Regions from separate parts of the Morganella morganii genome, predicted to be linked through region 1. Evidence: predicted binding sites of a transcription regulator. Region 1 holds the regulator's gene; each other region holds the start of a gene.

Region 1 (6,145 bases):
AGCTGCTTCACCTGAGCTTTATATTCTCTGGATAAAACAGCCTGTTTTTGCTGCTCACTCAGCTGTTTATCACGCTCAAGCTGCGCTTTTTTATTCTCTTCCACCGCTTCTCTGGCCTCACGGGCCTGAACGCGTGATTTTTTTGCTGTTCTGCGGACTTTATCCATTTTTTTGCTGGTCACCAGTCCGGCTTTCAGCATCTGCTCTTGTAATGTGAGTTTTGTCATTGTCTTTTCTGAATCAGTTTAATATTGCAGGTAATTATACCGGTAATTTTCAGGATTGTATCCGGCACGTCAGGCCAGCTGCATTTTCAGCCAGTAACCCTGCTGGCACAGACTGAAAAATTCTTTGTGCCGCGGAGAAATTGTTTTCGCTTTATCCCCCGTGACCGTCCAGACAATCCACTGTTCCGGGCACTGTTCGTCACCGGTCTGCACGATAGTTTCTATCTCTTCACTGCACATCAGCTCAATACCATCGCGGAACTGCCATTTGCGGACACGCCGGATCACTTCAGAGAGCTCATCTTTCTGATAATGGTCACAAATAACATTGCAATCAGTATGGTTTTGTATCGCGCGGGAAATATAGTCTGCCAGCATCGTGATCATTCTTGTACTTTTGTCATAGCGGAGATTGTAAAGGGTCTGCGGCCGGTTGACAAACGGCGGTCGTTGTCACGCTTTCTGTAAAATTGTTAAATTTGCGCGGATTTCAGCCGGTAAACCCGTTATATTTAAGATTCCGCAGTCATACGGGGAAGACAGAATGAAACGCTATTATAACTGGATCTGCCGCCATAAGCTGTACACCCTGCTTATCGCCTTTATTGTGACGGATATCATTTTGTGGGCGATTTTGTCTTTCACCATGTGAATAACATCACCCCGGTATTTCACGCTGTTTTTTATGACAAAACTTGTTAAGATAATTCGCAGAATAATAACAGTAACCCGTCTGTGACGAGGTTACTGATTTAACCTTAACAAGGAGAATGCAATGTCGTTTGAATTACCTGCACTGCCTTATGCAAAAAATGCATTAGCGCCCTATATTTCTGAAGAAACACTGGAATACCACTACGGCAAACACCACAACACCTATGTGGTTAATCTGAATAACCTGATCAAAGGCACCGCATTTGAAGGTAAATCACTGGAAGAGATTATCAAAACCTCTGATGCCGGTATCTTCAATAACGCTGCTCAGGTCTGGAACCACACGTTCTACTGGCACTGCCTGGCACCAAATGCCGGTGGCGAACCAACCGGTAAAATTGCTGACGTGATTAACAAAGCGTTCGGTTCATTTGCCGAATTCAAACAGCAGTTTACCGATTCCGCAGTGAAAAACTTCGGTTCCGGCTGGACATGGCTGGTGAAAAAAGCAGACGGCAGCCTGGCTATCGTCAATACCTCTAACGCGGCAACCCCGGTCAGCGGTAACGACAAACCAATCTTAACCGTTGATGTCTGGGAACACGCTTATTATATCGACTACCGTAATGCCCGTCCTAAATACCTGGAAAACTTCTGGGCATTAGTGAACTGGAAATTTGCGGAAGAAAACCTGGCGTAATCCGGAAACACATTATCCGGTAACACAATACAGTTGATCAAAAAAGGGCGGAATTTTCCGCCCTTTTGTACTGTAAGGGGTGAATCAGAAAAGCATTGTTGCAAATAATACGATCATAACCAGTGCTGCAACCGCGGTTGACAAACCATATTTCAGATCTGTATCCATTCTTATCTCCAAAATAGCTGCTTAGTGACCTGATGATGATTACCTGACATCCTGAATCATCAAATTAATTAAAACGGATGGTCTGACCGGAAAACCCGAATAGCTGACCATATCAATAACCATAGCACAGGTAATATTTTTTACTTTTGACCCGGATCAGACAACAATGCCTGTTTTTACAGAAATTTTTCTATTGTTACCGCATAATGGCACTATAATAGCAATCGATTAACCGAATAATAAAATACAGACCGGCAGGTCAGGAGTTGTTTTCATCATGGCAACGATTAAAGATGTGGCTAAGCGCTCGGGCGTCTCCACCACAACCGTCTCCCATGTCATTAATAATACCCGTTTCGTTGCGGAAGAAACGAAGGCGGCTGTCTGGGCTGCTATCAAAGAACTGCACTATTCACCGAGCGCCGTGGCGCGCAGTCTGAAAGTCAATAACACCAAGTCCATCGGGCTGCTGGCCACCTCCAGTGAAGCGCCGTATTTTGCGGAAGTGATTGAGGCGGTGGAAAACAGCTGCTACAGCAAAGGGTATACCCTGGTGCTGTGCAACTCTCACAATAATCCTGACAAACAGAAAGCCTACCTGGCGATGCTGGCACAGAAACGTGTCGATGGTCTGCTGGTGATGTGTTCAGAGTACCCGGATCAGCTGATTGCCATGCTGGAAGGCTACCGCAATATCCCGATGGTGGTGATGGACTGGGGCAAAGCGCGCGGGGATTTCACCGATGCGATCATTGATAACGCCCTGCACGGCGGTTATCTCGCCGGCCGTTATCTGATTGAACGCGGACACCGTGATATCGCGGTTATTCCGGGGCCGCTTGAGCGGAACACCGGCGGCAACCGTCTGGAAGGATTCCGCAAAGCCATGAAAGAAGCAGGTATTACGGTGCGCGATGAATGGATTGTCCAGGGCGATTTTGAACCGGATTCCGGTTATCAGGCCATGACACAGATTTTATCCGGCAAACAGCGCCCGACAGCGGTATTCTGCGGCGGTGATGCTATGGCGATGGGCGCAATTTGCGCGGCTGATGAAATGGGTCTGCGCGTGCCGCAGGATATTTCTGTGATCGGGTATGACAATATCCGTAACGCCCGTTACTTTACCCCTGCCCTGACCACCATCCACCAGCCGAAAGAGCGGCTGGGACAAATGGCACTGACCATGCTGCTCGACCGCATCGTCAACAAACGCGAAGATGCGCAGACCATTGAGGTGCATCCGCGCCTGGTGGAACGCCGCTCTGTAGCGGATGGTCCGTTTATCGATTACCGCCGCTGAGGATCAGCGCAGCCATTCGGCATTGAGCGTGTTGCTGTCCCCGAGATAATCGAGCAGCCAGCTCAGTGCCGGAGAGGTGTCTTTATCCACCCAGGTGATACAGCACGGGCTGTCCGGCAATGGCTGCTCTATCTTCAGTGCTGCCAGCCGCCCCGCTTTAATCAGCGGATCGGCGCGGTGCGCCGGCATCATTGCCACACACAATCCCGATTCCACACAGGCAATTCCGCGATCCCAGTCCGGCACCACCAGGCGGCGCTGATTATCCAGTGCCCACGTATCGCGTTTCGGCAGAGAACGTGAGGTATCTTCCAGACACAAACTCGGGTACGGCACCATCTCCTCATTGGTCAGGACATGACCGGCAGAGGCCAGCGGATGATCCGGACTGACTACCGCACGCCACGGCATAAAGCCCATATCGCGGAAATTGTAGCGCTCACCGATAGGAGATGCGCGTGTCGCACCGATTGCCACGTCCACCCGTCTGTCCACCAGCGCATCCCACACCCCGTTAAACACTTCCGGATAAATATACAACTCGATATCCGGGAAATGATGATAAAAATCCAGCAGAAGTCGCGTTATCCGTTCCGGTTTTACGATACAGTCAACGGCGATGCTGAATTGTCCGCGCCAGCCGTTGGCAATCATCTGGCACTGGTGACGTGTGGATTTCATTTTTTTGATGACATCACGCGCTTCTTTGACAAACAACGCCCCGGCAGGTGTCAGTTCAACATCGCGGTGACGCCGTTCAAACAGCGGAACCGCCAGCCACTCTTCCAGCTGGCGGACACTGTAGCTGATGGCAGAAGGCACCCGGTGCAGTTCCTCTGCCGCCGCACTGAAACTGCCTGTCCGCGCCACAGCATCCACCACATCCAGCGTATATTCTGACCACATAATCCTTCCTTTCAAAAAATTTCACAGCAGTGTGCAAATAATAACGTTTTACAAGGGAAAACTCGAATAGTTAAAATACTAACTCACGCATTACACTTATTTAACATTCAGGTATTTCTCTGTGACTGTCAATAAATCGCCTTCCCGCGGCTTTCTCTTTTATCTCGCCGGACTCAGCATGCTGGGTTATCTCGCGATTGATATGTATCTGCCTGCATTCGGTATGATGCAGGACTCTCTGAACTCCACAGCCAGCGCAATCAGCGCCAGTCTGAGTATCTTCCTGGTCGGTTTTGCCATCGGTCAGCTGTTATGGGGACCGCTCTCCGATAAAATCGGCCGTAAGCCGGTTCTGCTGATGGGCCTGAGCCTGTTTGCCCTGAGCTGTCTGGCCATGGTCTGGGTTTCCACCCCTGCCCAGTTATTATTACTGCGTTTTGTACAGGCCGTCAGTGTCTGCTCTGCCGCTGTCACCTGGCAGGCGCTGGTTATCGACCGTTATGACGATCACCGTGCGCAGCGTGTTTTTGCCGCAATTATGCCGCTGGTGGCACTCTCTCCGGCTCTGGCACCGTTACTGGGCGCATGGCTGCTCAACCACGGCGGCTGGCATGAAATTTTCCTCGTGCTCGGCGGTATCACCCTGCTGGTGCTGATCCCGACCCTGATGCTGAAAGAAAAGCATCATATCGCGCCGGATGCGGTCAAAACGGAAAAACAGAAAATTTCCTTCTTCCGTCTGCTGAAATCCCCGGTTTACAGCGGTAACGTGCTGATTTATGCCGCGTGCAGCGCCGGTTTCTTTGCCTGGCTGACCGGTTCGCCGTTTATTCTGCGCGATATGGGTTATAACCCGAATGATATCGGTCTGAGCTACATTCCGCAGACTATCGCCTTTATGGTCGGGGGCTACGGCTGCCGTGCCCTGTTGTCGCGGATTAACGGCAAAACATTATTACCGTTCCTGCTGGCCGGTTACGCCGTCAGTATGGTGGGCTTGTATGCTATGGCAAAATTCGGTAACCCGTCACTGGTGGCGATCCTGATCCCGTTCTGCTTTATGGCAGCAATGAATGGCGCGTCTTACCCGATTGCGGTATCAAACGCCCTGGCGGTTTACCCGGAACACAGCGGTAAAGCAGCAGCATTACAGAATGCCATTCAGCTCGGTTTATGCTCCGCGATCAGTTTCCTCGTTTCTGCCCTGATGCATGAGCCACTGCTCTCCACCACAGCAGTGATGGCGGCAACGGTGATACTGACCATCGGCGGTTATATTATCCAGCGCCGCCCTTCGCGCACCTCCGTGACTATTGCGGAACAAAATCAATAGATTGCACCTCCTATTAAGAATATTCCTAATTACAGGCCGTACTCAGGTACGGCCTTTTTTGTCATTGAATTTTAATTTCAGGCTCCTATACTTTTCTGACAATTCGTTTTAAATCCGGATTTTGAGCTTTGTTTTTGTTTTAACGATCACGTTAATACGCAGACTGTCACCCGATGACGGCCAATTACACCGGTTCTGTTGTTCCCGCGCAAAACGTCATAAATAAAGCACTCAGAATCCCGCTTTGATAAAAATTGGAGATAATATGAGTTCTGATTGTGTCGAAAATCAAAAAACGCCTGCCGACTCCTGGCAGCGGATTGCCTCCGATCTTTTAGACGAAGCCGGCATTGAGATTAATGGTTCCCGCCCTTTCGATATTCAGGTGCATAACCAGCAGTTCTTTAAACGGGTCTTGCAGCAGGGCTCTATGGGACTGGGTGAAAGCTATATGGATGGCTGGTGGGACTGTGAGCGGTTAGATATTTTCTTTCAGCGGGTGTTACGCGCCGGGCTGGAAAATAAACTGCCGCAGAATATCAACGATATTATAAAAATCGCCATGGCTCGTCTGCGTAATCTGCAAACCAAAAAACGGGCGCGGATTGTCGGCGAAGAACATTATGATCTGGGTAATGACCTGTTTGAGCTGATGCTCGACCCGTATATGCAGTATTCCTGCGGCTACTGGAAAGGTCTCAGTGATGACCCCGCCAATCTGGCGAAGGCGCAGGAACAGAAACTGCATCTCATCTGTGAAAAATTACAGCTGAAACCGGGTATGCAACTGCTGGATATCGGCTGCGGCTGGGGCGGACTGGCGGCGTATGCTGCGAAACATTTCGGTGTGTCGG
Region 2 (6,145 bases), 700 kb from region 1:
AACCCCATTGTTTTCATAGCCCGCGCAGCGGAGCCCATATTGCCTGTATGTGAGGTTTCAACCAGGACGATTCGGATATTTTCGGACATAACACACTTTCTTTGAGAAATTATCGCAATATCTTAACACAAGAATAGTCAGATTGACGATCACCTGTTATACTCTGCCGCGTTTATTTTCGTTCTTTAACATCCCGGTGGACAACCCCATGCATCCGATGCTTACCATCGCCATACGTGCTGCACGTAAGGCCGGCAACCTGATTGCCAAACACTATGAAATGCCTGACACTGTTGAGACAACTCAGAAAGGTTCCAATGACTTTGTGACCAACGTGGATCGCGAAGCCGAGCAGATGATTATCGAGATCATCCGCAAATCTTATCCGAAGCACACCATTATCTCCGAAGAGTGCGGTGAGTTACCCGGTGAAGAACATGATATGCAATGGGTGATTGATCCCCTGGATGGCACCACCAACTTCGTCAAACGTCTCCCGCACTTCGCGGTATCTATCGCATTCCGTATCAAAGGCCGCACTGAAGTGGCGGTTGTTTACGATCCGATGCGTAACGAATTATTCTCTGCTGTCCGTGGTCAGGGCGCACAGTTAAACGGCTACCGTCTGCGCGGTGCGACTGCCCGTGATCTCGACGGCGCGGTACTGGCTACCGGCTTCCCGTTCAAAGCCAAACAGCACGCTGATACCTATATCAAAATGCTCGGCAAACTGTTTACCCGCTGCTCAGACTTCCGCCGTACCGGCTCTGCCGCACTGGATCTGGCTTATCTCGCTGCCGGCCGTGTGGACGGTTTCTTTGAAATCGGCCTGAAGCCATGGGACTTCCTCGGTGGTGAACTGCTGGTCCGTGAAGCGGGCGGTATCGTTACTGACTTCACCGGTAACCACCGTTATATCGACAGCGGTAACATCGTTGCGGGCAGCCCGCGTGTGGTCCGCGAACTGCTGGCAGAACTGCGTGATGAGCTGACTGAGTCTCTGAAACGCTGATTCTGTTCCGCCAGATGTGAAAAAGGGTTATGACTTTCGTCATAACCCTTTTTTATTATGCGTTTTCCGGGGTCTGCGGCCGGACTTTCGGGCGCAGGAACAGTGCCGGAAGTACTGTCAGTGCCATCAGATAAAATATGCCGCCGTGGATATCCTCATACAGATACCCGGCCACCAGCGTCATCACCGCAATCGCCCCGCCCATCGCCAGCGCGGAATACGCCGCCTGTAACGGAATGATCTCTGTGGATTTGCGGGCACCGATAAAGCGCATGGCCGCCAGATGACACACGGTATAGGTGCCGCTGTGCAGGATCTGCGCCGCAATCAGCACCGGCAGTGCCGCCGACATGCCCAGCAGCGACCAGCGAAGAATACCGCAGATACCGGAAAGCAGTAACAGATTGGCCGCACTCCAGCGGCGGAACAGCTTATTACTGAAGGTAAAGACAATCACTTCCGCCACCACGCCCAGCGACCAGAGATAGCCGATCGCGGCATCAGAATAGCCGACTTTTTGCCAGTAAATCACACTGAAGCCGTAATAGGCGGCATGCGCCCCCTGCAACAGACTCACACACAGCAGAAAGCGGACCACCGCATTATCTTTCAGCAGAACACGGAATTTCACCTGCGGACCGCGCTGTTTCATCTCTCCGGACGGCATAATGCGCGGTCGCAGCAGCGACGTCAGCAACAGCGAGCCGGTACTGACCACTAATGCAGCCAGAATCACCTCATGCTTCCAGATATCCATCAGCATCCCGGTAACCGAGGTGGCGATGATAAATGCCACCGATCCCCAGACACGGATCGAGCCGTAATCCATCGGGAACTGTTTTTGCCAGGTTGCGGCGAGGGAATCCCCCAGCGGGATCATCGGCGAGAAAAAGAGGTTGAATCCGGCCATAACAAAAAAGAGCCAGAGCCAGTGAGAACCGAAATAAAACGCCACCGCGAACAGGAAAGAACAGAGCGCCATCAGTCTCAGGGCAAAAATCAGCCGTGACGGGTCTTTAAACAGCGGTGTGATAAACAGGCTGCCGACGAACCGCGCCACCAGCCCCACACTGAGCAGCATACCGACCGTTGCCACATCATGCCCTTCACCTTTCAGCCATGCGCCCCAGTAGGGAAGAAAAATCCCGTAGGAAAAAAAATACGTAAAATAATCAAGCGCCAGCCAGAGCGATGACGGAACAAACATCTGCCTCTCCTTTCAGGAATACAAAAAACCCGCTCGCGGCGAACGAAGCGGGTTTTGGTTACATCAGATTGGTAACGCGATTATGCGTAAACCGGATATTTCGCGCAGATAGCCAGAACTTTTTGTTTCACAGCTTCAATGGTCGCTTCATCATTGAGGTTATCTAACACGTCACACATCCAGCCGGCCAGTTCACGGGCTTCTGCTTCTTTGAAGCCGCGGCGGGTGATCGCCGGGGAACCGACACGGATACCGGAAGTCACAAACGGGCTCTTCGGATCGTTCGGCACACTGTTTTTGTTGACAGTGATGTTTGCACGGCCCAGTGCCGCATCCGCATCTTTACCGGTGATGTCTTTATCGACCAGATCCACCAGGAACAGATGGTTCTCAGTACCGCCGGACACCACTTTATAACCACGGTTCAGGAAGACTTCAACCATTGCTTTGGCATTTTTCACAACCTGGACCTGATTTGCTTTAAATTCAGGCTCCATTGCTTCTTTTAACGCCACGGCTTTACCGGCGATAACGTGCATCAGCGGACCCCCCTGGTTACCCGGGAATACCGCTGAGTTCAGTTTTTTGTACAGATCTTCATCACCGCCTTTCGCGAGGATCATCCCGCCGCGCGGACCCGCCAGGGTTTTGTGCGTGGTAGTGGTGACAACGTGAGCATGCGGAACCGGGTTAGGATAAACACCCGCAGCAACCAGACCGGCTACGTGGGCCATATCAACAAACAGGTAAGCACCGATGCTGTCAGCGATTTCACGCATTTTCGCCCAGTCAACCACACCGGAGTAGGCAGAGAAGCCGCCGATGATCATTTTCGGCTGATGTTTTTTCGCCTGTTCAGCGACATCGTCATAATCGATTTTACCGGCAGAATCGATACCGTAAGGGACGATATTGTACAGTTTACCGGAGAAGTTTACCGGAGAGCCGTGAGTCAGGTGACCGCCTTCCGCTAAGTTCATCCCTAATACTGTATCGCCCGGTGACAGCAGTGCGGAGTACACTGCAACGTTAGCCTGGGAACCTGAGTGCGGCTGAACGTTGGCATAGTCTGCGCCGAACAGTTCTTTTGCACGGTCAATCGCCAGCTGTTCAACGATATCCACATATTCGCAGCCGCCGTAGTAGCGTTTGCCCGGATACCCTTCTGCATATTTGTTGGTGAGCTGGGAGCCCTGAGCTTCCATAACGCGCGGGCTGGTATAGTTTTCAGAGGCAATTAATTCAATGTGCTCTTCCTGACGACGATCTTCGTCTTTCATCGCCTGCCAGAGTTGTGGGTCGTAATCTGCAATATTCATTTCACGCTTTAACATTCGCTTCTCCTGACTCGCCTGATGCCGATAAAAAAACACCCCTTTCCGGGGACGAATGCCCTACAGTGTAAACCCTTTTTCTGAATTGAGATAGCCCCGGAAACAAAAAATACGCAAACGATTGCATAGCGGTAAAATCAGGTAATTAGCATGCTTATTATTTCATAAGAATATCCTGTCCATCGGACACAATACCGGATTTGTGATCCCCTCTTACCCACGCTCACTGATCAATTTCGCTATTTTCACCGGATTTTCAGAAACAGCAGAAAAATTTGCGCTTTACAAATTCTGCCCTGTATTATAAGTTGCATAAAAAATACATGTTATAAATTTCACACTGATGTGATGCTTTTTCAGGAGCCCTGCTATGCTCGATGCACAAACTATCGCCACCGTAAAATCCACCGCCCCGCTGATTGCCGCCACCGGCCCGAAACTGACCGCCCATTTCTATGACCGCATGTTTCGTCAGCATCCTGAGTTAAAAGATATCTTCACCATGAGCCACCAGCAGAACGGCGCACAGCGTGAAGCGTTGTTTAATGCGGTCTGCGCCTATGCCATGAATATTGATAACCTCGGCGCGCTGGGTGCGGCAGTGGAAAAAATTGCCAACAAACACGCCAGTCTGATGATCAGACCGGAACATTACCCGGTTGTCGGGGAAAACCTGCTTGCCACCATTGAAGAGTTGCTCAATCCGGGTGAGGAAGTCCTTACCGCCTGGGGTAAAGCGTACGGTGTACTGGCGGATATCTTTATTCAGCGCGAAGCCGGGCTGTATCAGGAAAAAGCGGCTTTACAGGGCGGATGGGAAGGACTGCGTGAATTCCGCGTGATCCGCAAACAGCCGCAGAGTGAACTTATCACCAGTTTCGAACTGGCGCCGGTTGATGGTAAGCCTGTCGCGGATTACCGCCCGGGGCAGTATATTAGTGTCTATATCAATGATGATGCGCTGGAAAATCAGGAGATCCGCCAGTATTCCCTGACGCAGGCACCGGACGGTAAAACCTACCGGATTGCGGTCAAACGTGAAGACAAAGGTACGATTTCCGGCTGGCTGCACGCTAATGTGCAGGAAGGCGATGTGGTCAGACTGACACCACCGCTGGGGGATTTCTTCCTGGAGGCAGAAAAAGAAACCCCGGTGGTCCTGATTTCAGCCGGTGTCGGCTTAACACCGATGATGGCTATGCTGCAGACACTCGCCGCACAACAGCATCCGGCGGATGTGACCTGGCTGCACGCGGCAGAGCACGGCGGCGTGCATGCCTTTGCGGAGGAAGTAAACCGGTTTGGTGCGCAGTTGCCTGCGTTCAGCCAGACCGTCTGGTACAGAGAGCCGCGCGCAGATGAAGCTCATCCGCACCTGACCGGGCTGATGGATTTAACGGCTCAGCAGGATGCTCTGCTCAGTAAAACCCGCCACTATTACCTGTGCGGCCCGGTAGCCTTTATGCAGCACATTGCGCGTCAGCTGACTGCAATGGGCGTTAATGCAGACCAGATCCATTATGAATGTTTCGGTCCGCACAAAATTTTATAATCGCGACAGAACAACAATAACAACACGCTGGATATTCAGCGTATGTGCTTAAGCTGAAGCACATTTGAGTAACAGTGACATAACCGCCGAATTTATATCTATCCCATCCTTTCGCCCGGTTCACTGTTACTCTTTTTTGCCCGTCAGTTTTTATACCGGGCCCGGTTCACACATTTTTTTTACTGCCTGTGAGAAATACATCACCTTGGCCGAATTGATACACGTTTCCAGCTCATCCTGTTCTTCTTTATTTAAATTCATCCCGGAAACCTCCGCAAAAAGTGCCGGTAATTCATGCTGACCGGGGTCTTTCATTGCTGACTGCAGAATAATAATACCGGCCATAACCAGAATAATAACCACAACACACACCGCCACTATCCATTGTATTGCCCGCACATGTATTGTCCGCACAGTCTTCTCCTTTTACTGACAGATAAAAGAATCCGGCGGTGTCAGAAATAACAGCCGCCGGATACGTTTAATTTGCAGGGATGCTCAGCAGAACTCAGATAGCATCTTCATCCTGTTCCCCGGTACGGATCCGGACAACCTGTGCCACATCGAACACAAAGATTTTACCGTCACCGATCTTACCGGTCTGCGCCGTCTGCATAATGGTTTCCACACAGGTTTCGAGAATGTCATCGGCGACAACAATTTCAATTTTTACCTTCGGCAGAAAATCCACCATATATTCCGCACCGCGATACAGTTCCGTATGCCCTTTCTGACGGCCGAAACCCTTCACCTCTGTCACGGTCATCCCGGTGATCCCCACTTCGGCCAGAGCTTCGCGGACATCATCGAGTTTAAACGGCTTAATAATTGCCTCAATCTTTTTCATTGTCAGATCCTGTTACCAATTTTTGCGGCCAAACCCGGATGTAATCGGGTAACGGCGATCTTTGCCAAAGTTCCGGGCGGTAATGCGCGGTCCCACCGGTGACTGGCGGCGTTTGTATTCATTGATATCCACCAGCCGGATAACCTTGCGGACCACCGCTTCATCAAACCCGGCGGCGATCAGTTCATCTGCG
Region 3 (6,145 bases), 1.8 Mb from region 1:
GGTGACAAGGATTATCGCGGTTTTTCCGCACAGAGCAGCCCGCGTGACCCTTTCCGGTCACGCGGTTAAACAGATGATTATTTCTCCGGCGGGAAAATCAGGTTCAGGGCTATCGCGGTCAGGCCACCGGCCGCAATTCCTGAAGAAAGCAGGGTTTTCAGCCAGTCCGGTGCGAACTGCAGGATCAGCGGCTGCTGGGAAACCCCCATGCCGACAGCCAGCGACAGCGCAATAATCATAATTGCCCGGCGGTTCAGGGTTTCGCGGGAAACAATCCGCACCCCGGATGCCGCAATCGTCCCGAACATCACAATGGTTGCACCGCCGAGTACCGGCTCCGGAATGTGCTGCACAAAACCGGCTACGGCCGGGAACAGCCCCAGCACGATCAGCATCAGTGCCACCACATAACCGACATAACGGCTGGCAACGCCGGTCAGTTGGATCACACCATTATTCTGCCCGAAACAGGAGTTCGGGAAGGTGTTAAAGACCGCAGACAGGGCGGAATTGAGACCGTTTGCCAGCACGCCGCCTTTCAGGCGCTTCATATAGAGCGGGCCGGACACCGGTTGTTCGGAGACATCGGACGTCGCGGTAATATCACCGATGGTTTCCAGCGAGGTCACCATAAAGATCAGGATCAGCGGCAGCAGCAGGTTCCAGTCAATGGATAAGCCGTAATAGAGCGGTGCCGGGATCACAATCATTTCTTTTGGAATTTCTGCATGGTTATCCGGCAGCATGCCCATCCACCAGGCGGCCAGATAGCCCGCGGTCATCGCCAGTACCAGTGAAGCGACGCGCAGATACGGGTTTTTCTGGCGGTTCAGCAGCACAATCACCGCCAGCACAATACCGGCGAGGATCAGGTTATCGGCAGAGCCGAAGGTGTTATCCGCCATTGCGCCATAACCGCCGCCGATGGAGGTCAGCCCGACCTGAATTAATGACAGGCCGATAATCATCACCACCACACCGGAGACCAGCGGTGTGATAATACGGCGAGCCAGATGCAGGAAACGGGAGAGGATCACTTCTGTCATCGCCGCCAGCATCAGTGTGCCGAACAGCGCCGCCATCATTCCTTCCGTATCCACACCATTATTTTTCAGTGCCATACCCCCCCATAATCAGCGGGGCAACAAAGTTAAAGCTGGTGCCCTGGATAGAGAGCAGCCCTGAGCCGACCGGCCCCCAGGTACGGATTTGCAGCAGTGAGGCCAGCCCGGAAGCGAACAGCGACATACTGATAATCCGCTGGGTATCATGGGCGGAAAGGCCAAGCGCCTGAGCGATAAGCAACCCCGGCGTAATCACCGCCACAAACATCGCCAGCAGATGCTGGCAGGCGGCAAAGAGGGTCTGCGGCAGCGGCGGACGATCTTCCAGACGGTAGATGAGTTCACTATTTGTGTTAGTCGCGGGAGTTACACTGGTTTTGTCAGAAATTGCAGAGTTCATGTCAACAGGTCCGGGATAAGCAATTTCCGTATTTTAATGATCTGCGGCACAAAAGCAATCGTTTGCGCGGATGAGATGTTATTTTTTATAGCGGAATATAATCACAGTTTTATTTATTTTAACTTGTCTTTATCCGCTTTTTTTTTCTTTAATCCCGATACCTGCTTTTTTTTCTTGCGTAATAAGGACGTTATTAACGCGATACTGATGTAACAAATACCAACAATAAAAGGGGTACGTGAATGTATCAACTCGACGTTTACGGCACGCTGGTTGCGGCCACACTCGTCCTATTACTGGGACGTAAACTCGTAAAAACTGTACCATTCCTCGAAAAGTATACTATTCCTGAGCCTGTGGCCGGTGGTCTTCTGGTCGCGATTGTATTATTGGGGCTCAAATCCGGTATGGATCTGGAAGTGAAATTTGATGATTCACTGAAAGACCCGCTGATGCTGGCGTTCTTCGCCACCATCGGCTTAAACGCCAACTTAGCCAGCCTGAAGGCGGGCGGTAAAACATTATTTATCTTTGTGATTGCCGTTGTGGGCTTACTGATTGTGCAGAACAGTGTCGGTATTTCCCTGGCGAAAATGATGGGGCTTGACCCGCTGATTGGTCTGCTGGCCGGTTCTATCACACTTTCCGGTGGTCACGGTACCGGGGCGGCATGGGGTAAAATTTTCAGCGACAGCTATGGTTTCACCTCTGCAACAGAAATTGCGATTGCCTGTGCCACATTTGGTCTGGTGCTCGGCGGCCTGATTGGTGGTCCGGTGGCCCGTTTCCTGATCAAAAAGACAGCCATGAGCGATGTGAAATTACAGGATGATGAAGCACCGACCGCGTTTGAAAAACCGCAGGCCGGACGCATGATCACTTCAATGGTTCTGCTTGAAACAATTGCACTGATTGCTATCTGTTTGCTGGCAGGGACGTATCTGTATGGTGTTCTGACGGATTTCTTCACGTCGATGCAGTGGAAGTTCCAGATCCCGGCGTTCGTGTGTGTGCTGTTTATCGGGGTTATCCTGAGCAACAGTCTGTCACTGATGGGCTTCTACCGTGTGTTTGAACGGGCGGTGTCGGTGCTGGGTAACGTCAGTCTGTCACTGTTCCTGGCGATGGCACTGATGAGCCTGAAACTGTGGGAAATCGCCTCTCTGGCGGTACCGATGCTGGTGATTCTGGCGGTACAGACCGTGGTGATGGCGCTGTATGCCGTCTTCGTCACTTACCGTGTGATGGGGAAAAACTATGATGCGGCGGTACTGGCTGCCGGTCACTGTGGCTTCGGGATGGGCGCGACACCAACCGCGATTGCCAACATGCAGGCGGTAACTGATCGCTTCGGTCCTTCCCATGTGGCCTTCCTGGTGGTGCCGATGGTGGGGGCGTTCTTCCTGGATCTGATTAACGCACTGGTTATTCCGTTCTTCCTGGCGTTACCTATCTTCCCGGCTGCGGGCGGGTAACAGAACAGTTCTTAAAGCAGGCAAGCCACCCCTCCGGGTGGCTTTTTTCGTTATACGTTGGTGTATTGTGTGCGTTCCGGCAGCCAGCGTTCTATCAGGGCTTTTGCCTGTTCCGGATAGTTTTGGTGCAGATGCCGTGCAACGCGCTGTACTTCCGGCAGCATGCCCTGGTCGCGCAGTAAATCCGCCACTTTAAATTCCGCATTGCCGGTCTGGCGTGTGCCGAGCAGTTCCCCCGGCCCGCGGATTTCCAGGTCTTTCTGCGCGATAACAAAGCCGTCGTTGCTGTCCCGCAGTACCTGAAGACGCAGTTTTGCTGTCTGGGTGAGCGGGGTTTTATACAGCAGCACACAGTGGGAGACCGCAGAGCCGCGCCCGACCCGGCCGCGCAGCTGATGCAGCTGTGCCAGCCCGAGCCGTTCCGGGTTTTCGATAATCATCAGGCTGGCGTTCGGTACATCCACCCCGACTTCAATCACCGTGGTGGCAACCAGCAGATCCAGCTCACCGGCCTTAAACTGTGCCATTACCGCCTGTTTTTCTGCCGGTTTCATGCGGCCGTGAACCATCCCGACCCGCAGATCCGGTAGCGTGGCGGACAGCTCATCAAACGTGACCTGAGCCGCCTGGGCTTCCAGCAAATCCGATTCATCGATCAGGGTACAGACCCAGTAAGCCTGACGTTTTTCATCCTGACAGGCATTGCGCACCCGCTCAATAATCTCATGGCGGCGGCTGTCCGGAATCGCCACCGTGGTCACCGGGGTTCTGCCGGGCGGCAGTTCGTCGATAACCGAGGTATCGAGATCTGCATAGGCAGTCATGGCCAGAGTACGCGGGATCGGCGTGGCGGTCATGATCAGCTGATGTGGATGGAATCCCTGCTGTTCGCCTTTTTCCCACAATGCCAGCCGCTGGTGGACACCAAAGCGGTGTTGTTCATCGATAATCACCAGCGCCAGGGAATGAAAACGGATATGTTCCTGAAAAATGGCGTGTGTGCCGATAACCATGGCCACATCACCGGCAGCAATGGCGTCTTCCTGTGCCTGTCGTGCCTTGCCTTTCTGTTTCCCGGCAACCCAGCCGACACTGATACCCAGCGGCTCCAGCCACTGACGGAAAGTACAGGCGTGTTGTTCAGCCAGCAATTCTGTCGGTGCCATCAGCGCCACCTGTCTGCCGTGTGCGATAGCGCGAAGTGCCGCCAGCGCGGCGACCAGCGTTTTCCCTGAGCCGACATCCCCCTGAATCAGGCGCATCATCGGTACCGGTTTTTCCAGATCCTGCTCTATTTCCGCCACCACGCGCTGCTGGGCATTGGTTGGTGAGAAGGGAAGTTGTGCCAGAAACTGATTTTTCAGTGTTTCCTGCGGTGACAGCGGCAGTGCGTGATAACGCTGTGCCCCTGCTCTGACCGCCAGCATGCTGAGGTGATGCGCCAGCAGTTCTTCCAGCACAATCCGTTTCAGTGCCGGATGCTGCCCGCTTTCCAGTTCGGCAAGCTGTGTATCCGTCGGTGGCCGGTGCAGCGTTTTCAGCGCCTGCGGCAGGCTCATCATAGAGCGGGTCAGTTCCGGCGGCAGTAATTCATTAATGGCGCAGGTATCGAGCAACTCCAGCGCCTGATCGAGCAGTTTGCGGAGTGTGGCCTGTCGGACACCTTCGGTGGTCGGGTAGATAGGGGTGAGTGTTTCCTGTAATTCAACGGAAGTATCACTCTGGCGGACTTTGTATTCGGGGTGGAAAATCTCCGGGCCATTTTTGCCGCGCCGGATTTCACCGTAAGCGGTGACCTGTTTTCCGGCCACCAGCGCATTTTTCATCGCCGCTGAAAAGTTAAAGAAACGCAGGGTTAATATGCCGGTACCGTCGCTTATCTGGCAGGTCATCATCCGCTTGCGGCCAAAGACCACATCGGTGCGCAGCACTTCGCCGCTGACGGTGGCATAAATCCCGGGTAACAGATCGGTAATGGTATAAAGCCGGGTCTGGTCTTCATAACGCAGCGGCAGATGGAAAAGCAGATCCTGAAGGGTGTGCAGACCGATACCGGCCAGTTTGCCCGCCTGCCCGGCCCCGACGCCGTGTAAAGTCGTGAGTGGGATAGCATCAAGCAGTTGACCTTTCATTTTCTGCTCCGTTTCGTATCAGGCGGATGGTTTCTTCTGTTGCATGGCAGCCCACCAGCTGTCCGGCGCAATAATATGACCCTGTTCATCAATCTGCGGACGGGGCAGTTTTTTCTCGCGGGCGACCTGGGCCAGCACCGGATAACCGCGTTCAAACAGCAGGCGCTGCTGTTCATCCTGTGCCAGGGCACAACGGGGATGCTCATAGAGACCGGCAGCTTCACGCTGGCGTTGTGCCTCATAGAGGATCACGGCGGCGGCAACAGACACATTCAGTGACTGTACCATGCCGGACATCGGGATCATAATATGCTGATCTGCCAGCCGGATGGCTTCCTGAGATATGCCGGTTTTCTCCGAGCCCATGATAATGCAGGTTGGGCGGGTAAAATCGATCGCCCGGAAATCCACCGCGCTGTCAGACAGATGAGTGGCAAGAATCTGCATACCCTGTGATTTCAGGAGGGTCACGGCATCAGCGAGTGTGTCGTGGTTATGCACATTTACCCAGCTGTTGCTGCCGGCGGCGGAAGAGACCAGGGTTTTGATTTTTTCCGGCCAGACCGCATGCAGATCATGGATACCGACAGCATCCGCGCTGCGGATCACCGCCGAGACATTGTGCGGCTTATGCACTTCCTCGAGACACAGGGTGAGGTCAGGCTGGCGCATCGCCATCATCCGGCAGATGCGCTCATAACGTTGGGAATTCATACCGTGTGATTAATTCCGGTTACGGCTGACGCGCAGGACATCCGGCATAATGCGGATCTTACGCATAATATTCGCAAGCTGGATACGGTCTTTTGCGGTCAGGCGGATAAAGGCGCAGTAAACGCGGCCATCTTTCTCCTCGGTATTCATGCTCTGAATACTGGAGTTGGCATCATTAATTGCGGCAGTCAGGTTAGCCAGTGCGCCCTGGTGGTTAAACATATCCACTTTGATTTCAGCAATAAAATCGGTGTCGATATCATTATCCCACTCAACAGCCATGAATTTTTCCGGTTCTTTTTCATATCCGCGGATATTACGGCAGGATTCATGGTGGATAACCAGCCCTTTACCCGGACT
Region 4 (6,145 bases), 1.8 Mb from region 1:
TTGCTGGGTTTCCTGCTGGTGGCCGGGCGGGACAGCCAGCTCGCACCGCTCCGCTGGTTAGTCAGTGCTTACACCAGTGTATTCCGTAATACGCCGCTGCTGGTACAGCTGTTTTTCTGGTATTTCGCCTCTGGAGAAATCCTGCCGCAGGCGCTGAAAATCTGGCTGAACACGCCGCATGAAATTGAACTGGCCGGGCTGACACTCGCATGGCCGTCATTTGAATTTATCGCCGGGTGGTTCGGGCTGACACTCTATTCTGCGCCGTTCATTGCGGAAGAACTACGGGCGGGAATTGCCGGTATCGGACGGCAGCAAAAATCAGCCGCACTGGCGCTCGGGCTGACTCCGTGGCAGTCCATGCGCTATGTGGTGCTGCCGCAGGCGGTCAGAATCGCCATGCCGCCGCTGCTCGGGCAGTATATGAATGTGGTGAAAAACTCGTCCCTGACTATGGCGATCGGTGTGGCTGAACTCTCTTATGCATCGCGTCAGGTGGAAAGTCAGTCCTTACAAACCTTTGAAGCCTTCGGAGTCGCGACGATCCTCTATATCGCCATTATTGCCGTAATGGAAGCCTTCGGGCAGTGGCGGACACAACGGGCACTGGCACAGGGGCATTAAGATGGACTTTTCCGTAATTCGTGATAACTGGGAATATCTGTTGTTCGGCACTTTCCCGGACGGTCCGCTTGAGGGTGCGGCACTGACGCTGGTGATCAGCCTGATTGCCGGGGCCATTTCCGTGGTGCTCGGGACTATCGGCGGAGTGATGCTGGCAATGCTGCGTGGCTGGTGGGTAAACCTGTTTGCGGCATTTCTCGGGTTTTTCCGCGCTATTCCCATCATTATGCTGATATTTTGGGTCTATTTCCTGCTGCCGATTGCCTTTGGTGTGGATGTGCCGGAAATTACCACGGTCGTCTGCGCACTGGCGCTGGTTACCTCGGCTTATATCGCCCACGGTGTGAAGGCCGGTATTCTGGCAATAGGCAAAGGGCAGTGGCAGGCGGGGATGTCTCTCGGTTTCAGCCGGTGGGAAGTGCTGTGGCATATTGTGTTGCCGCAGGCGCTGCGGATGATGATCCCGTCCTTTATTAATCAGTGGATTGCGCTGATTAAAGATACCTCGCTGGCCTATATCGTCGGTGTGGGGGAGTTGTCGTTCCTTGCGTCTCAGGTCAATAACCGCAGTATGGTCTACCCGACAGAGATTTTCCTGTTTGTTGCTTTTATCTATTTTGTGATGTGTTCCGGGCTGGAACTGGGGGCAAATGCGCTGATGCGCCGTTATTCATTACAGCGGCAGCCCCGTCAGTCGTGGCTTGCCCGTCTGTTTGGCCGGGGAAGAGAGAAACCGGTACGGCTGTCAGAAAAACCGGCATCCTGTTCATCATAAGTTTGATCAGTAACAATCCCGGTACGGTTAATGGCCGGGATTTTCCCGCAATGAAACGCAAACGTTTTCTTTTTGAAAACGATGCGGTAGGATAAGCCGAAAAAAACAAATTTCCGGGACTTCTTATTCATGACTACTCCGACTTCCGGCACTGATCCTCATCAGGGCCTGCTCCAGCGCGTGTTCAAATTACAGGAACACGGTACCACTGTCCGCACAGAAATTATTGCCGGGCTGACCACCTTCCTCACCATGGTGTATATCATTTTTGTAAACCCGCAGATCCTCTCGTTCGCCGGGATGGACATCAAAGCGGTGTTTGTCACCACCTGTCTGATCGCTGCCATCGGCAGTATCGGAATGGGGTTATTTGCTAACCTGCCGGTGGCGGTTGCGCCGGCAATGGGGCTGAATGCCTTTTTCGCCTTTGTGGTGGTAGGCGCGATGCACTACTCCTGGGAAGTGGCGATGGGCGCGATTTTCTGGGGTGCGGTCGGGCTGTTTATCCTGACCTTACTGCGCATCCGTTACTGGCTGATTGCCCATATCCCGCTGAGTCTGCGGGTCGGTATCACCAGTGGTATCGGGCTGTTTATCGCCATGATGGGGCTGAAAAACGCCGGTATTATTGTGCCGAACCCGGATACCCTGGTGACTATCGGTAAGTTTACCGATCACAGTGTGGTGCTGGGTGCACTGGGCTTCTTTATTATCGCCATTCTGGCCGCGCGCAATATCCATGCTGCGGTGCTGGTATCGATTGTGGTGACAACCTCCATCGGACTTTTCCTCGGGGATGTGACCTACAAGGGCGTGTTTGATGTGCCGCCGGGAATCACCTCGGTTGTCGGCCATGTTGATATTATGGGCGCGCTGGATTTATCTCTCGCCGGGATTATCTTCTCGTTTATGCTGGTGAACCTGTTTGACTCCTCCGGCACCCTGATCGGCGTGACTGATAAGGCCGGGCTGGCGGATGAAAAAGGCCGTTTCCCGAACATGAAAAAAGCGCTGTATGTGGACAGCATCAGCTCCGTCGCCGGTTCTGCGATGGGGACGTCCTCTGTTACCGCATTTATTGAAAGTACCTCCGGGGTTTCTGTCGGCGGGCGTACCGGCCTGACAGCTATCGTGGTCGGCCTGCTGTTCCTCGCGGCTATCTTTATTTCACCGCTGGCGTCAATGGTGCCGGCCTATGCGACTGCAGGGGCACTGATTTATGTCGGTGTGCTGATGACCTCCAGCCTGGTGCGGGTAAACTGGAATGATCTGACCGAATCCGTTCCGGCGTTTGTGACTGCCGTGATGATGCCGTTCAGCTTCTCTATCACAGAAGGGATTGCATTAGGGTTTATCGCTTACTGCGCAATGAAGCTGGGTACCGGCCGCTGGCGTGAGCTGAACCTGTGTGTGGTGGTGGTATCGCTGCTGTTTATTCTTAAAATGGTATTTGTGGACGCCTGATTACGATCCGTCTGAACAGACCCCCGGCAGCCGGACAACCGCTGCCGGGTTTTTTATATCAGGCTCAGGAGCGGCAGGGGAACGGGATCACGCAGTGCGCCATCCGCTGTGTAAACTGCTGATTATGCGAGGCCACAATCATCGGCAGATCCAGTTGTGTAAGAATGTCTTCCAGACGCTGAATATTTTTCTCATTGAGTCCGTTGGTCGGCTCATCCAGCAACAGAACAGACGGCGACATTGCCAGCACACCGGCCAGTGCGGTGAAGTTTTTCTCTCCGCCGGAAATCTCAGTCACAGCGCGGTCTTTCAGCCGGACAATATCCAGCATTTCCAGGCACTGTAAAGCGCGTTCCCGCGCCGCATCCTGTGTCATCCCCATATTCAGCGGACCAAACATCACATCATCCAGCACACCCGGGCCGAACAGTTGATCATCCGGATGCTGAAACAGCAATCCCAGAGGGCCGCGCACCTCTGTGAAATCATCTTCGGAAAGACGGGATTTACCGAAAACCGAAATATCCCCGGTGAACGGGATAAAACCTAACAGTGTGTGCAGCAGTGTTGATTTCCCGCTGCCGATATCACCGCACAGAAAAAGCCGTTCTCCGGCGTTCAGTTCAAAGCTCAGATCCTGAATTATCGGCGCATTGTTGCGGCTGACAACCAGATTGCTGACCTGAATCAGGGGATTTTGGGACGTCATTAACAGACCTTTTTGTATTAACAGAAGACGGACGCGCGTAAAAACCCCGGGCTTTCAGCGCCATTTCAGTGGTTTCCGCTTTGTGCATGGCTTTGATCAGCAGCAGGGCGACCAATTGGGACAACATGGTAAATGTCCGTTTATTCATCCCTTTGCGGAATCCCCGGGCTTTCATGGCCGTTTCAAGCTGTTGTTTGGTTTCGCTGAAAATCGCGATATAACGGATAGTCAGAATAAACAGCTTTATCAGTTTATCGGGCAGGGGATAACGTTTCACCGCACACGCCAGATCGATATCTGTCATGTTTGTCAGCATCGCAGAGACAAACAGCAGAATCGCATTCATTTTCAGCGTGATTTGCAGGGCGAGAAACACCCCGGCCGGGGACTGAACAATGCCCTGACTCTCAATTTTCCACGGCAGTGTCAGCCAGACAAACAGGATGAAAATATTCAGTTTCAGCACCGTCAGCAGTGAACGGCCCAACTGACGGCGGCGGCAGACAACAAACAGCAGAAAAGCACCCGACAGACCGGCAATAAGCCAGTCGGTCTGCCGGATACCGCTGAGCAGAAAAGCCCAGAGAACAGCAAGAAGCAGGCGCCGGTGAGGAGGCAGCCATTTATCCATAGGTATGCTGCCCGGGCTGATTGACCATCAGGGAGGCCGGACGCATTTTGGCCAGCGCCAGCAGGATCCCCACACTGATCAGGGAGTCGGTGACAAAAATCGGCAGGTGTCCGATAAACAGCAGCCAGACCAGATCGATATAGGATTTACCGCTGTCGAGCACCAGTGCCAGCGAGGTCAGGCACACCGTACCCAGCGTACCGATAACCCCGGCCATTACCCCGAGATAAACCAGACGTCCCTGACTCAGCCCCGGACGCAGGGAGTTACGGAACAGGTAATAGACCAGCAGCGCCGGGATAGAGATATTACACAGGTTAACCCCGAGAACCGCAAAGCCGCCGAAGGAGAAAAACAGCACCTGCAGCGCGAGGGCAATCAGGAATGCCGGGAAAACCGCCCAGCCGAGGAACAATCCGGCAAGTCCGTTTAAGATCAGATGCACACTGCTGACCCCGATCGGCACATGGATGGTACCGGCAACAAAGAATGCCGCCCCGAACAGGGCTGCCAGTGACAGACGCGAGGTATCCAGCTGGCGGATGCCGATGGCAACCCCGGCCGCAGCCACCACACCGGCACCGGCCAGAACAGGAAGATGTAATACGCCTTCAGATAAATGCATGGTCTTCCTCCTGTTATGCGGCGTTTTTAGCGGCCTGCTTTGTTAATTCACGGGCACGGAAGAATGCAATCACACCGAAAATACCCACGATATAGCCCACACCACCGAGAATATTCTGCAGATAGATTTTATTCTTCAGCTGGTCAATATCCTGGCGGATCTGAATATAACCGGAAGAGGAATCACTGCTGCCGGTGTTAGCTGAGGCGGAAATAACCGGAACTTCCGTTTCCACTTTGTGCCCTTCATCACCTTCAACATAGAGAATATAATCACCGGTCGCCGGGACTTCGATTTTAAAATACCCTTTTTCATCGGTCTTTCCGGATATTTCATCATCTTCGTGGCCTTTCAGATACGTACCGACATAAGTATCTTTTGCCGGAGACATATCAGAATAATAAGACTGGCCGCTGATCACATTCCCTTCCAGCTGTGCAACCACATGCATGGAGTGAGCTTGTGCTGTTGTTGCCAACAGCACCCCGTTAATCAGTAAAATGGCAAATAAATAAACAGATTTCATAACGTTTAATTACTCAGCGTCAAAAGATAAAACATATTCCAGCTGCTGGAACCCGTACTCTTTATTATCCGGTGTATCCAGTTTGTATTCGGCGTAAACTTTATTGGCACCTTTTTCAGCTTTGAATTTTGCCAGGCCGTCTTTGTTGGTCAGCACTCCCGGGTCTTCTTCGCTTTTGGCGATTTTCATGCCTTCCAGCGGCTGACCATCTTTCAGGGCTTTGATCTCAAACTCCTGACCGGCCACCGGTTTGGTCATCGGTACCAGCTCATAAGGGGTGTTAAAGACTTTTGTAGCGTTGTCATCCCACTTAACGATATTTTTGCTGAATTTAATCGGGTTCTTGCTGAACTCTGCATCCGGTACTTCAATTTTATTTTTCTCAACGGTGCGGCCATTCTTTAATTTACTCCAGACACCGTTGTCGTAACCTAATAATATAATGGATGCACTCTCAGGCATGACAAAGTAAGCTTCGCCATCTTTAAAGGTGGTACTGACGGTTTCCACTTTACCGTCATGCATTACAGCCTGAACCGGTTTTAATTTATTTTCCGGATATTTTTCTGTCGGATTATGACCAAAACGGACAACATAATCAGAGCCGTCAGTTTGTTCAATCCAAATATTGTGCGCATTTGCCTGAAAACTACCAAATAACAGGGCGGCTGAAATTAACGTCATTTTCTTCAGAGACATAAAAATACCTTTCGATTAAGTTGCGGGATTATTTACGGCCGAGTATAGATGAGTGAAAATGAAAATAAGACCTTAAATTCAGAAGAATAATT

Evidence for each region. The regulator PurR, encoded in region 1, represses purine synthesis genes. The targets are predictions, from matches to a motif close to CANGCAAACGTTTGCNTG.
Region 2: a site for PurR is predicted at 3,664-3,681, ahead of glyA (serine hydroxymethyltransferase). Genes of this name have one in related genera too.
Region 3: a site for PurR is predicted at 1,516-1,533, ahead of gltS (sodium/glutamate symporter). Genes of this name have one in related genera too.
Region 4: a site for PurR is predicted at 1,454-1,471, ahead of JL661_RS16480 (NCS2 family permease). Genes of this name have one in related genera too.

What each region holds. Positions count from the first base shown of each region.
Region 1 is NZ_CP069157.1:1,646,170-1,652,314, reverse strand. It holds gene JL661_RS07940 (DUF2058 domain-containing protein) at 1-227, opposite strand, end outside; gene JL661_RS07935 (hypothetical protein) at 297-605, opposite strand; gene sodB (superoxide dismutase [Fe]) at 1,003-1,581, shown strand; gene cydH (cytochrome bd-I oxidase subunit CydH) at 1,666-1,749, opposite strand; gene purR (HTH-type transcriptional repressor PurR) at 2,027-3,052, shown strand; gene punR (DNA-binding transcriptional activator PunR) at 3,056-3,958, opposite strand; gene punC (purine nucleoside transporter PunC) at 4,137-5,291, shown strand; gene cfa (cyclopropane fatty acyl phospholipid synthase) at 5,557-6,145, shown strand, end outside.
Region 2 is NZ_CP069157.1:2,346,284-2,352,428, forward strand. It holds gene trmJ (tRNA (cytosine(32)/uridine(32)-2'-O)-methyltransferase TrmJ) at 1-89, opposite strand, end outside; gene suhB (inositol-1-monophosphatase) at 209-1,012, shown strand; gene JL661_RS11415 (3-phenylpropionate MFS transporter) at 1,068-2,219, opposite strand; gene glyA (serine hydroxymethyltransferase) at 2,300-3,553, opposite strand; gene hmpA (NO-inducible flavohemoprotein) at 3,924-5,105, shown strand; gene JL661_RS11430 (hypothetical protein) at 5,256-5,519, opposite strand; gene glnB (nitrogen regulatory protein P-II) at 5,614-5,952, opposite strand; gene JL661_RS11440 (NAD+ synthase) at 5,965-6,145, opposite strand, start outside.
Region 3 is NZ_CP069157.1:3,673,723-3,679,867, reverse strand. It holds partial or broken gene JL661_RS17575 (uracil-xanthine permease family protein) at 78-1,464, opposite strand; gene gltS (sodium/glutamate symporter) at 1,707-2,939, shown strand; gene recG (ATP-dependent DNA helicase RecG) at 2,990-5,071, opposite strand; gene trmH (tRNA (guanosine(18)-2'-O)-methyltransferase TrmH) at 5,090-5,785, opposite strand; gene spoT (bifunctional GTP diphosphokinase/guanosine-3',5'-bis pyrophosphate 3'-pyrophosphohydrolase) at 5,795-6,145, opposite strand, start outside.
Region 4 is NZ_CP069157.1:3,430,261-3,436,405, reverse strand. It holds gene JL661_RS16490 (amino acid ABC transporter permease) at 1-624, shown strand, start outside; gene JL661_RS16485 (amino acid ABC transporter permease) at 626-1,399, shown strand; gene JL661_RS16480 (NCS2 family permease) at 1,529-2,863, shown strand; gene JL661_RS16475 (energy-coupling factor ABC transporter ATP-binding protein) at 2,928-3,572, opposite strand; gene JL661_RS16470 (energy-coupling factor transporter transmembrane component T family protein) at 3,487-4,203, opposite strand; gene cbiM (cobalt transporter CbiM) at 4,196-4,828, opposite strand; gene JL661_RS16460 (nickel ECF transporter) at 4,842-5,354, opposite strand; gene JL661_RS16455 (DUF4198 domain-containing protein) at 5,364-6,053, opposite strand.